DNA from 4 places in the Serratia sp. NA_112.1 genome. Region 4 is predicted to be linked to each of the others. Evidence: predicted binding sites of a transcription regulator. Region 4 holds the regulator's gene; each other region holds the start of a gene.
The links. Region 4 encodes PhoB, which activates phosphate uptake and scavenging genes when phosphate is short. Its sites were predicted from a motif close to CTGTCATAAAACTGNCNNAT; they were not measured.
Positions count from the first base shown of each region.

Region 1: the regulator PhoB is predicted to act here: its motif matches at 1,037-1,056, upstream of ACUTQ5_RS11470 (PhoX family protein).
Region 2: the regulator PhoB is predicted to act here: its motif matches at 1,145-1,164, upstream of opgB (phosphatidylglycerol--membrane-oligosaccharide glycerophosphotransferase).
Region 3: the regulator PhoB is predicted to act here: its motif matches at 1,189-1,208, upstream of ugpB (sn-glycerol-3-phosphate ABC transporter substrate-binding protein UgpB).

Region 1 is NZ_JBQZFO010000004.1:283,460-285,662, reverse strand. Features, by position in the region: gene ACUTQ5_RS11470 (PhoX family protein) at 1-948, opposite strand, end outside; gene folA (type 3 dihydrofolate reductase) at 1,142-1,624, opposite strand; gene ACUTQ5_RS11460 (threonine/serine exporter) at 1,767-2,203, opposite strand, start outside.
Region 2 is NZ_JBQZFO010000002.1:235,026-237,228, reverse strand. Features, by position in the region: gene ACUTQ5_RS05470 (ABC transporter permease) at 1-104, shown strand, start outside; gene ACUTQ5_RS05465 (ABC transporter substrate-binding protein) at 118-1,053, shown strand; gene opgB (phosphatidylglycerol--membrane-oligosaccharide glycerophosphotransferase) at 1,325-2,203, shown strand, end outside.
Region 3 is NZ_JBQZFO010000009.1:33,845-36,047, forward strand. Features, by position in the region: gene ugpB (sn-glycerol-3-phosphate ABC transporter substrate-binding protein UgpB) at 1-958, opposite strand, end outside; gene ACUTQ5_RS16810 (aminotransferase-like domain-containing protein) at 1,274-2,203, opposite strand, start outside.
Region 4 is NZ_JBQZFO010000001.1:132,659-134,861, forward strand. Features, by position in the region: gene sbcD (exonuclease subunit SbcD) at 1-383, opposite strand, end outside; gene phoB (phosphate response regulator transcription factor PhoB) at 585-1,274, shown strand; gene phoR (phosphate regulon sensor histidine kinase PhoR) at 1,299-2,203, shown strand, end outside.

The sequences.
Region 1 (2,203 bases), on a different contig from region 4:
ACGGCCCAGCGCCGTGTGTTTGATTGGCGTCGAAGTCGGATTCATTGGGTCAATTTCGACAATCCAACCGTGGCGGTTAAATTCATTCGGGTTCTTCGCCACGTCAAAACGCTCGTCGTAATCCGGCCAGTTGCGCTCCGGTTCGCTAACTTTTAGCGTATAGCGCTTTTGCTCCGCCGTGGTCTTATAGTCGGCCTGATGGGTGCCAAAATAGGTATCGAAGTTCTCTTCACAGGTCAGGTAAGTGCCCCAGGGCGTTTTACCGTTGGCACAGTTGCCGAAGGTGCCCAGTACCTTGCGCCCGGTCGGGTCAGCTGCCGTTTGCAGCAAGGCATGACCGGCGGCTGGGCCACTGAACTGCATCTCGGTGTTGGCCGTAATACGGCGGTTATAGCGCGACGGGCGCTCTACTTCCCATCGCTGGCTGTCACCGGCGCGCTTTACTGCCACGATAGAAACACCGTGCGCAGCCTGAGATTTACGCACATCTTCCAGACTGGTGGCTTTGCTGCCGCCATGGGCAAACAGATACTGCTCGTTAACATATTCATTGTTGATGGCCATCACGCCGTGATTATCATCAATCGGGAAGAAGCTCATGCCATCGTTGTTGTCGCCGAACTGCTTTTCCTGGTCGGCGGCACTGTTGTTACCCTGCGGGTCAAAAGCGGCTGCGCCCTCCACCAGCGGCTCGCCCCAGGAGATCAGCACCTCGGCACGGTAACCCGGTGCAATCACCACCTCATCGGCCGTTGAGGCCGCAATGCCTTTGAAACCCAGCAGCTTGTTCGGCGGTAAATCCTCGGCCAGTGCTTCGGCGGAAACCGTCCAGATGCCGCCGCCGAGGAAACCGGCCAGGCCTACGGCTCCGGCACTGCCCAGCAGCAGTTTACGACGGGTGGGATCGGTCAGGCGGTCGGCATCTAATTGCTCAATTTTGCTCGTCATTGCTTTGCTTCCTTTTTTAAATGGCGCCGCAGTCAAGATTCACCAGAGTTGCCAGGCGCTCAGAGTTGGGCTTCATACTAATCAGGAAGTGTGACAAAAATGTTACAAGAAGAAGTCAGCGGAGGTTTGCCGCAGAAACGACAAAGGGCGCAATCTCTTGCGCCCTCAGTAAGATACAACTAACACCCGGTAATCAGCGGTGCTCTAAAATCTCGAAGCAATAGCTGTGAGAATTCACTTCGTCAGCATCGTGGAATTCGCTAAACGAAGTTTCCCATTCATCCGGCTCATAGTCAGGGAAATGGGCGTCGCCACCGACTTCGGCATCGATATGCGTCAGATACATGCGATTAGCGCGCGCCAGGAATTGGCTGTAGATACGCCCACCGCCGATCACCATCACTTCTTCCACATCCCCGGCAGCGGCCAGCGCTTCGTCGATAGACATTACCCAGGTCACCCCGGCATCGGTGCCGGCGCGGCTGCTTAAAACGATGTTATGGCGGCCCGGCAATGGACGACCAATCGACTCGAAAGTTTTACGGCCCATAATCACCGGTTTATTCAGCGAGTTACGTTTAAACCACGCTAGGTCCGCCGGCAGGTGCCACGGCATAGCGTTTTCCATGCCAATAACGCGATCCGCCGCCAAGGCAGCGATCAGGCTGATAATCATTGTTAAACCCTGTGTAGGCAGCAAAATTGCTGACACTATACGTAAAGCCCTAACTGCCGTCGATAGGCTAATCAAGCAATATGAATATATAAGATAGCTCTTATCAGTATATCTAATGTTCAATTCAATCGACGGGTCACGCTTAAACGCCAGGGCGTTTTCGGTACAGCCACAGCCCAGGTAACGACAGCCCGATCGATAATGCGCCGACGATAAAACAGGCCTTGAGGAAGTTGCTCATCAGGGTGGCCATCAGCGCCTCGCTATAACCCAGATGCGAAATTTCCACCACCGAGATCATCGCGGTATAGGCCGAGATCCCCGGGAACATCGGGATCACCGCCGCCACGGTAAACACCTTCGGGTGTGCCAGCAGCCAGCGTGACCAGTAAATGCCGATCATGCCGATTAAAATCGCCGCCAAAAACGTGGCCCATTCGATGTTCATTCCTGCGTGCATCAGCAGCATGCGTGAACCGTGACCTACTGCGCCAAGCAGCGCACAATAGCGCAGCGCGCGCACCGGGACGTTGAATACCATGGCAAAACCCAGTGCCGGTACCGCCGCCAGCAGCATGT
Region 2 (2,203 bases), on a different contig from region 4:
TTGCCGCGCTGTTTATTCTGGTGCTGATGACCGTCCTGCTTTGGCTAACGGTGGACGCGCTGCTGCTGCGCCTGATTGACTGGGCGCCGGAAAATGACTGTTAACAAGGGATCGACAATGATTAAAAACACCCTGTGCGGACTGATGCTCTGCACTACGCTGGCCGGGCAAGCCACCGCCGCAGAAAAACTGACGCTGGTGCTTGACTGGTATATCAACCCCGATCACGCGCCGATTATGGTGGCCGAGCAGATCGGCGCCTTCAAGGCAGAAGGCCTGGACGTCAAGATTGTACCGCCTTCCGATCCGGCGCTACCACCACGGTTGGTGGCGGCAAAACAGGCCGATCTGGCCATCACCTATCAGCCGCAGTTGCATTTCTTTGCCGATCAGGGCCTGCCGCTGATGCGCGTGGGTACCCTGATTGATTCACCGCTCAATACTGTGATCACGCTGGATAAAAGCATCACCAGCCCGGCGGGGCTGAAGGGCAAGAAAATCGGTTACTCGGTCAGTGGTATCGAGCAGGCCACGCTGGCAACCATGTTCAAGCATGAACACCTCAACCCTGATGACGGTAAGTTGCTCAACGTTAATTTCCAGCTGACCAGCGCCCTGCTGGCAGGTCAGGTTGATGCAGTGATTGGCGGATACCGTAATATCGAGGCGCTGGAGCTAAAGTTGCAAGGCAAGGATCCGGTGGTGTTTAACGTGGAAGACTACGGCGTTCCGGTGTACGACGAACTGATTATCGTCGCCAATCGCGACGCGGTAGGTGAGCCGAAAATCAAAAAATTCCTCACGGCGCTGAAAAAAGGCAATGATTACCTACAGGCTCACCCACAGGAAAGCTGGCTGGCATTCGCCAAGGCACACCCGGAACTGAATACCGCGTTGAACAAACAGGCCTGGCAAGCCAGCCTGCCGCTGTTCGCCCGCGATCCGGCCAGGCTGGATAAAACGCGCTATCAGGCCTATGAACAGTTCCTGTTCGACAATAAGCTGATTAAGAAAATCACCCCGGTAGAGCAGTATGCGGTGGAGCTGAATTAAGGGAGCGCATTATTGGTCTGCTTCCCCTCCCCCTGACCCTCTCCCCAAGGAGAGGGCATATTTCGCGTACTGCTGCTCACAGACGTGATTGGTGTCACAGTAATGTCACAAAAAAACACCAATCGCACTCCGCCGCTGCTGGGCAGTACAAACACGCATTGACCCTGATGCTTTCAATGCGCTATACCCTTCCTCTTTCGCGCTGTGCGCGGATCAACGACGTTTGTCAGAGCAGCTAAGTTTTTCTTTTTAATCAGACAGGGTACGGTGGATGGTTTCAGCATTAATTTCGTTTGCACTTTTTTTAGCCTCAATTCTCATCTACCGGACCCGGGCCGCCGCCAACCGCTGGTGGCTTGCCGCCCTGCTGACGCTGCTGGGCAGCTATCTGATCCTTAACGTGGTGCTGATCGCCAGTAACTACTTTACCGGCGATGGTATTACCGATGCGGTACTCTACACCCTGACCAGCAGCCTGAAAGGCGCCGGCGTCGGTAAATACCTGCTGCCGTTTATCGGCCTGTTGGCGGTGCTGGCGCTAATCTTCGCCGTGCTGACCTGGAGCCTGGTGCGGCGCAAGGCAAAAAGCAGCAGCAGGGTTTATAGTGTGATCGCCGTGCTGCTGGCGCTGTTTTCCGTTGGCACCACCCCGGCCTTTCAGGATATCTCCTTGCTGGTCAGAAGTCAGATTAGCGGTGATACCGCCGATTTTGATACCTATTACAAAGCGCCAAAAAAGAGCGTTCAGGGTAAAGCGCCGAACCTGGTGTATATCTATGCCGAAAGCCTGGAAAGAACCTACCTGGATGCGGATCTCTTCCCCGGCCTGACCGACGAGCTGAACCAACACCGCGCAAACAGTATCGATTTCAGCAACACCCAACAGTTGCCCGGCACCGGCTATACCATCGCCGGTATGGTGTCCTCACAGTGCGGTATCCCGCTGTTTGCGCCGTTTGACGGCAATGCCTCCAGCGCCGTATCCACCTTTTATCCGGAAAACGTCTGCCTGGGCGACGTGCTGAAATCCGCCGGCTACGACAACTACTTTTATCAGGGGGCCGAACTGGCCTTCGCTGGCAAAGATACCTTCCTGAAATCGCATGGCTTTGACCATGCTTACGGCTTTAAAGAATTGCGTGGGCAGGTC
Region 3 (2,203 bases), on a different contig from region 4:
CATCTTTGCCGTTCATCACCCACAGGCTGGCGCCGCCGATGATGGCGTTCTGAGGCGCATTCTTGGCGTCGGCATCGTAAGGCATCATGCCCACGCCATAGTTGAATTTGGCATAGTGTTTGATATCCGCCAGCGAACCGGAAGAGGCGGTAGTGATGGCGCAGTCGCCGCTGTAGAACTTCTCGGTCGATTCATCTTTACGGCCGAAGTAGGTGAAATCACCCTTCTTGTTCATGTCCGCCAACAGCTGGATATGTTTGACCTGCAAGGGTTTGTTGAACTCCAGCTTGGCGCTGGCACCACCGAAGCCGTTGTTTTCGGTAGCGAACGGCACACCGTGCCAGGCGCTGAAGTTCTCCAGTTGGATCCAGCCCTGCCAGCCGCTGGCGTAGCCGCATTTCATGCCTGCTGCGCGCAGTTTGGCGGTGTCCGCCGCCAGCTCTTGCCAGGTTTTTGGCGGCTGGTCCGGGTTCAGGCCGGCTTTTTTGAAGGCATCTTTGTTGTAATACAGCACCGGGGTGGAGCTGTTGAACGGCTGGGACAGCAGATGGCCGCTCTTGTTGTCGGTGTAGTAACCAGCCACCGTCGGCACGAACACCGATTCGTCAAAGTTGATGCCCGCATCTTTGAACACCTGATACACCGGTTTGATCGCTTTGCTCGCCATCATGGTGGCGGTGCCCACTTCATAAACTTGCAAAATCGCCGGCGCTTTACCGGAGCGATAGGCCGCGATGCCCGCCGCCAGGCTCTGTTCGTAGTTGCCTTTGTAAACCGGAACAATTTTGACGTCGCTGTGCGACTGGTTGAAGCGGTCCGCCAGGGAATCCACTTCTTTACCCAGTTCACCCTCCATCGAGTGCCAGAACGGGATCTCGGTTGCCGCCAGTGCCTGGGTGCTGACCGCCAGGGTCAACGCGACGCACAGCGTAGTTTTGCGAATAGCGTAGGTGAGCATGCCTAACTCCTGAAAAAAGCTGGTGTATCCCCGGTATCTTTCAAGCCGCAGCCGCGTTGGCTTCCCTTCATCACCCCAGTCGCTTACCGATGTAATCTCCCGGGGATGCTGGCGGTCGCCGCCTGGCTGCAACGTGAAATCTATTGGGGCAATAAGCGCGTGAGCGAAAAGAATCAGTTTTTTGTTCGGAAGCTAACATGCCATGCTCGGATGACAGAAAAATAACTAAAAAATGACAGCAAGGTGACAGCGAAGTGAAGTGCAGATTGCGGTTTGATGTCGGCGGCGGGGAAAAGTGCCCCGCCGCCGTGGGGATTACAGAGAACGACGCAGGCGGGCAACGGCTTCCTGCATCTGTTGCTCGGTGGCAGTAGCAAACGACAGGCGGAAGGTCGAACGGTCCGGGTTGTCAGAGAAGAAGTATTCCCCCGGCACAAATACCACGCCCTGCTGCAGGGTGGTTTTCAGCCATTCGGTGGCGTTAAACGACTGACGGAAGCGCGCCCACAGGAACATACCGCCCTTCGGCATATCAAAGCTGATATGGTCACCCAACTCTTGTTCCACCAATCCGGCCAGGATCTCGCCCTTTTGCTTGTAGGCGGCGCGGATCTTGTCGATCTGCCCCGGCAGACGATCCAGACCCAGGTAGCATTCGACGATGCTCTGCGACAGCGCGCTGGCGTGCAGATCCGCCGCCTGTTTGATGATCGCCACTTTATGCAGCAGAAACTCAGGCAAAATAGCCCAGCCCAGACGCAAGCCCGGCGCCAGGATCTTGGAGAAGGTCGAAGTGTAGATAATGTTATCGGCATGGCCCAGCACCTGCTGCGAAATCTGGTGCAGCGTGGCGTTACGCTCTTCGGTAAAACGCAGTTCGCCGTACGGGTCATCTTCGATGATCAGGAAATTGTGCTCGGCCGCCAGTTTTACCAACAGTTCGCGGCGCGCTGCACTCAGGGTGATGCCACTTGGGTTACCGAAATTCGGCACCACATACACACCCTTGATCCGCTGGGTTTTCAGCAACTCGGCCAGTTCTTCGACCACCATGCCATCGCTGTCGGACGACACCGACATGATGTTGGCTTCCGCCAGCTCCAGCGTCTGCAGCGCCGCTAGATAGGTCGGACGCTCCACCACAAACACGTCGCCAGGGTTGACGATCGCGCGCATCACCAAATCCAGTGCCTGCTGGGATCCTGCCGTGACCATCACTTCTTCGGCCGTGGCCGAAACACCACG
Region 4 (2,203 bases):
GCACCCGGCTGACCGTCGCGCTGATTCAACACCAGAATTTGTTGTTCGGTTTCGCTCTGCGCGTTGGCAATCACGGTGGTATTCAGGCAGGAAAGCAATTCACGCGACTCATTCAAGGTTGCCACGGAGTCGTGGTTGCCGCCCAGCACCACCAACTGGCAACCGGTGCGCTGCAGTTCCACCACGAAACGGTTATACAGCTCGCGGGCATAACTTGGCGGCGAACCAGTATCGAACAGGTCCCCGGCGACGATCAGCGCATCCACCTGCTGTTGCTCGATTTGCTCAATCAGCCAGCGCAGAAAAGCCTGATGTTCGGCGGCGCGGCTTTTGGTGAAAAAAAACTGGCCAAGATGCCAGTCAGAGGTGTGGATCAGGCGCATGACACTCCCGGGGCGATAGGGTAATGGCGGGGATTATAAAGGGAATATGATGTTTCTGCGTGATTAGAAATAATCGCTATGCTTACTGCCTGTAACAGGCAGGTTTTTTCAAGGCTATTTATTTCATAAATCTGTCACAAAACTGACGCATAATGGCGCCCGCAATCAACTGTGATCGCTAACACATTGGCAGGATTGACGATGGCAAGACGCATACTGGTGGTGGAAGACGAAGCGCCGATCCGTGAGATGGTGTGCTTTGTGTTGGAACAGAATGGTTACCAACCGTTGGAAGCTGAGGATTATGACAGCGCAGTGACGCGCCTGTCTGAGCCGTTCCCTGATTTAGTGTTGCTCGACTGGATGTTACCCGGAGGTTCCGGCATTCAGTTTATTAAACATATGAAGCGTGAAGCTATGACCCGCGATATTCCGGTGATGATGCTGACCGCTCGCGGTGAAGAAGAAGACCGTGTCCGTGGCCTGGAAGTTGGGGCGGATGATTACATCACTAAACCTTTCTCGCCGAAGGAGCTGGTGGCGCGCATCAAGGCGGTAATGCGCCGCATTTCACCGATGGCGGTGGAAGAAGTGATTGAAATGCAAGGGCTGAGCCTGGATCCTTCCTCACACCGGGTGATGGCCAACGAGCAGGCGCTGGATATGGGGCCGACCGAGTTCAAATTGCTGCACTTCTTTATGACTCATCCAGAGCGTGTTTATAGCCGCGAACAGTTGCTTAATCACGTCTGGGGCACTAACGTTTATGTGGAAGACCGCACCGTTGACGTGCATATCCGTCGGCTCCGTAAGGCGTTAGAGACCAGTGGTCATGACAAAATGGTTCAAACCGTTCGGGGCACCGGCTACCGATTCTCAACGCGTTATTGATCGCGACGCGCTGGAGAATATGCCGTGCTAGAACGTCTATCCTGGAAGAGGCTGGCCCTGGAGCTGGCCCTTTTCTGCTTGCCTGCCTTACTGCTGGGGCTGATTTTCGGTTATCTGCCTTGGTTGCTACTGGCCGCCGTGCTGGCGGCGCTGGCATGGAATTTCTACAACCAACTCAAACTTTCCCACTGGCTGTGGGTTGACCGCAGCATGACGCCGCCACCCGGGCGCTGGAGCTGGGAACCGCTGTTTTACGGCCTGTATCAGATGCAGCAGCGTAATCGCCGTCGGCGGCGTGAGCTGGCGCTGTTGATCAAACGCTTCCGCAGCGGCGCGGAATCGCTGCCCGATGCGGTAGTGATGACCACCGTCGAAGGCAATATCTTCTGGTGTAACGGTTTGGCGCAGCACCTGCTGGGCTTCCGCTGGCCGGAAGACAATGGTCAGCACATCCTTAACCTGCTGCGTTATCCGGAGTTCAGTCATTATCTGCAACAGCAGGAGTTTTCCCGTCCGTTGACGTTGCAGTTGAACAATGAGCACTACGTCGAATTCCGCGTGATGCCTTATTCCGAAGGGCAATTACTGATGGTAGCGCGTGATGTCACCCAAATGCGCCAGCTGGAAGGCGCGCGACGTAACTTCTTCGCCAACGTCAGCCACGAGCTGCGTACCCCGCTCACGGTGTTGCAGGGCTATCTGGAGATGATGAGCGACGAAGAGTTGGATGGCTCGCTGCGCGGCAAAGCGCTGGGCACCATGCAAGAGCAGACCCGGCGTATGGATGGGCTGGTCAAACAGCTGCTGACGCTATCGCGCATTGAGGCGGCACCTAACGTCGATATGAACGAACGGGTAGATATCCCGCTGATGTTGCGGGTGTTGCAACGCGAAGCGCAGTCGCTGAGCAGCGGCAACCATGAGATTAG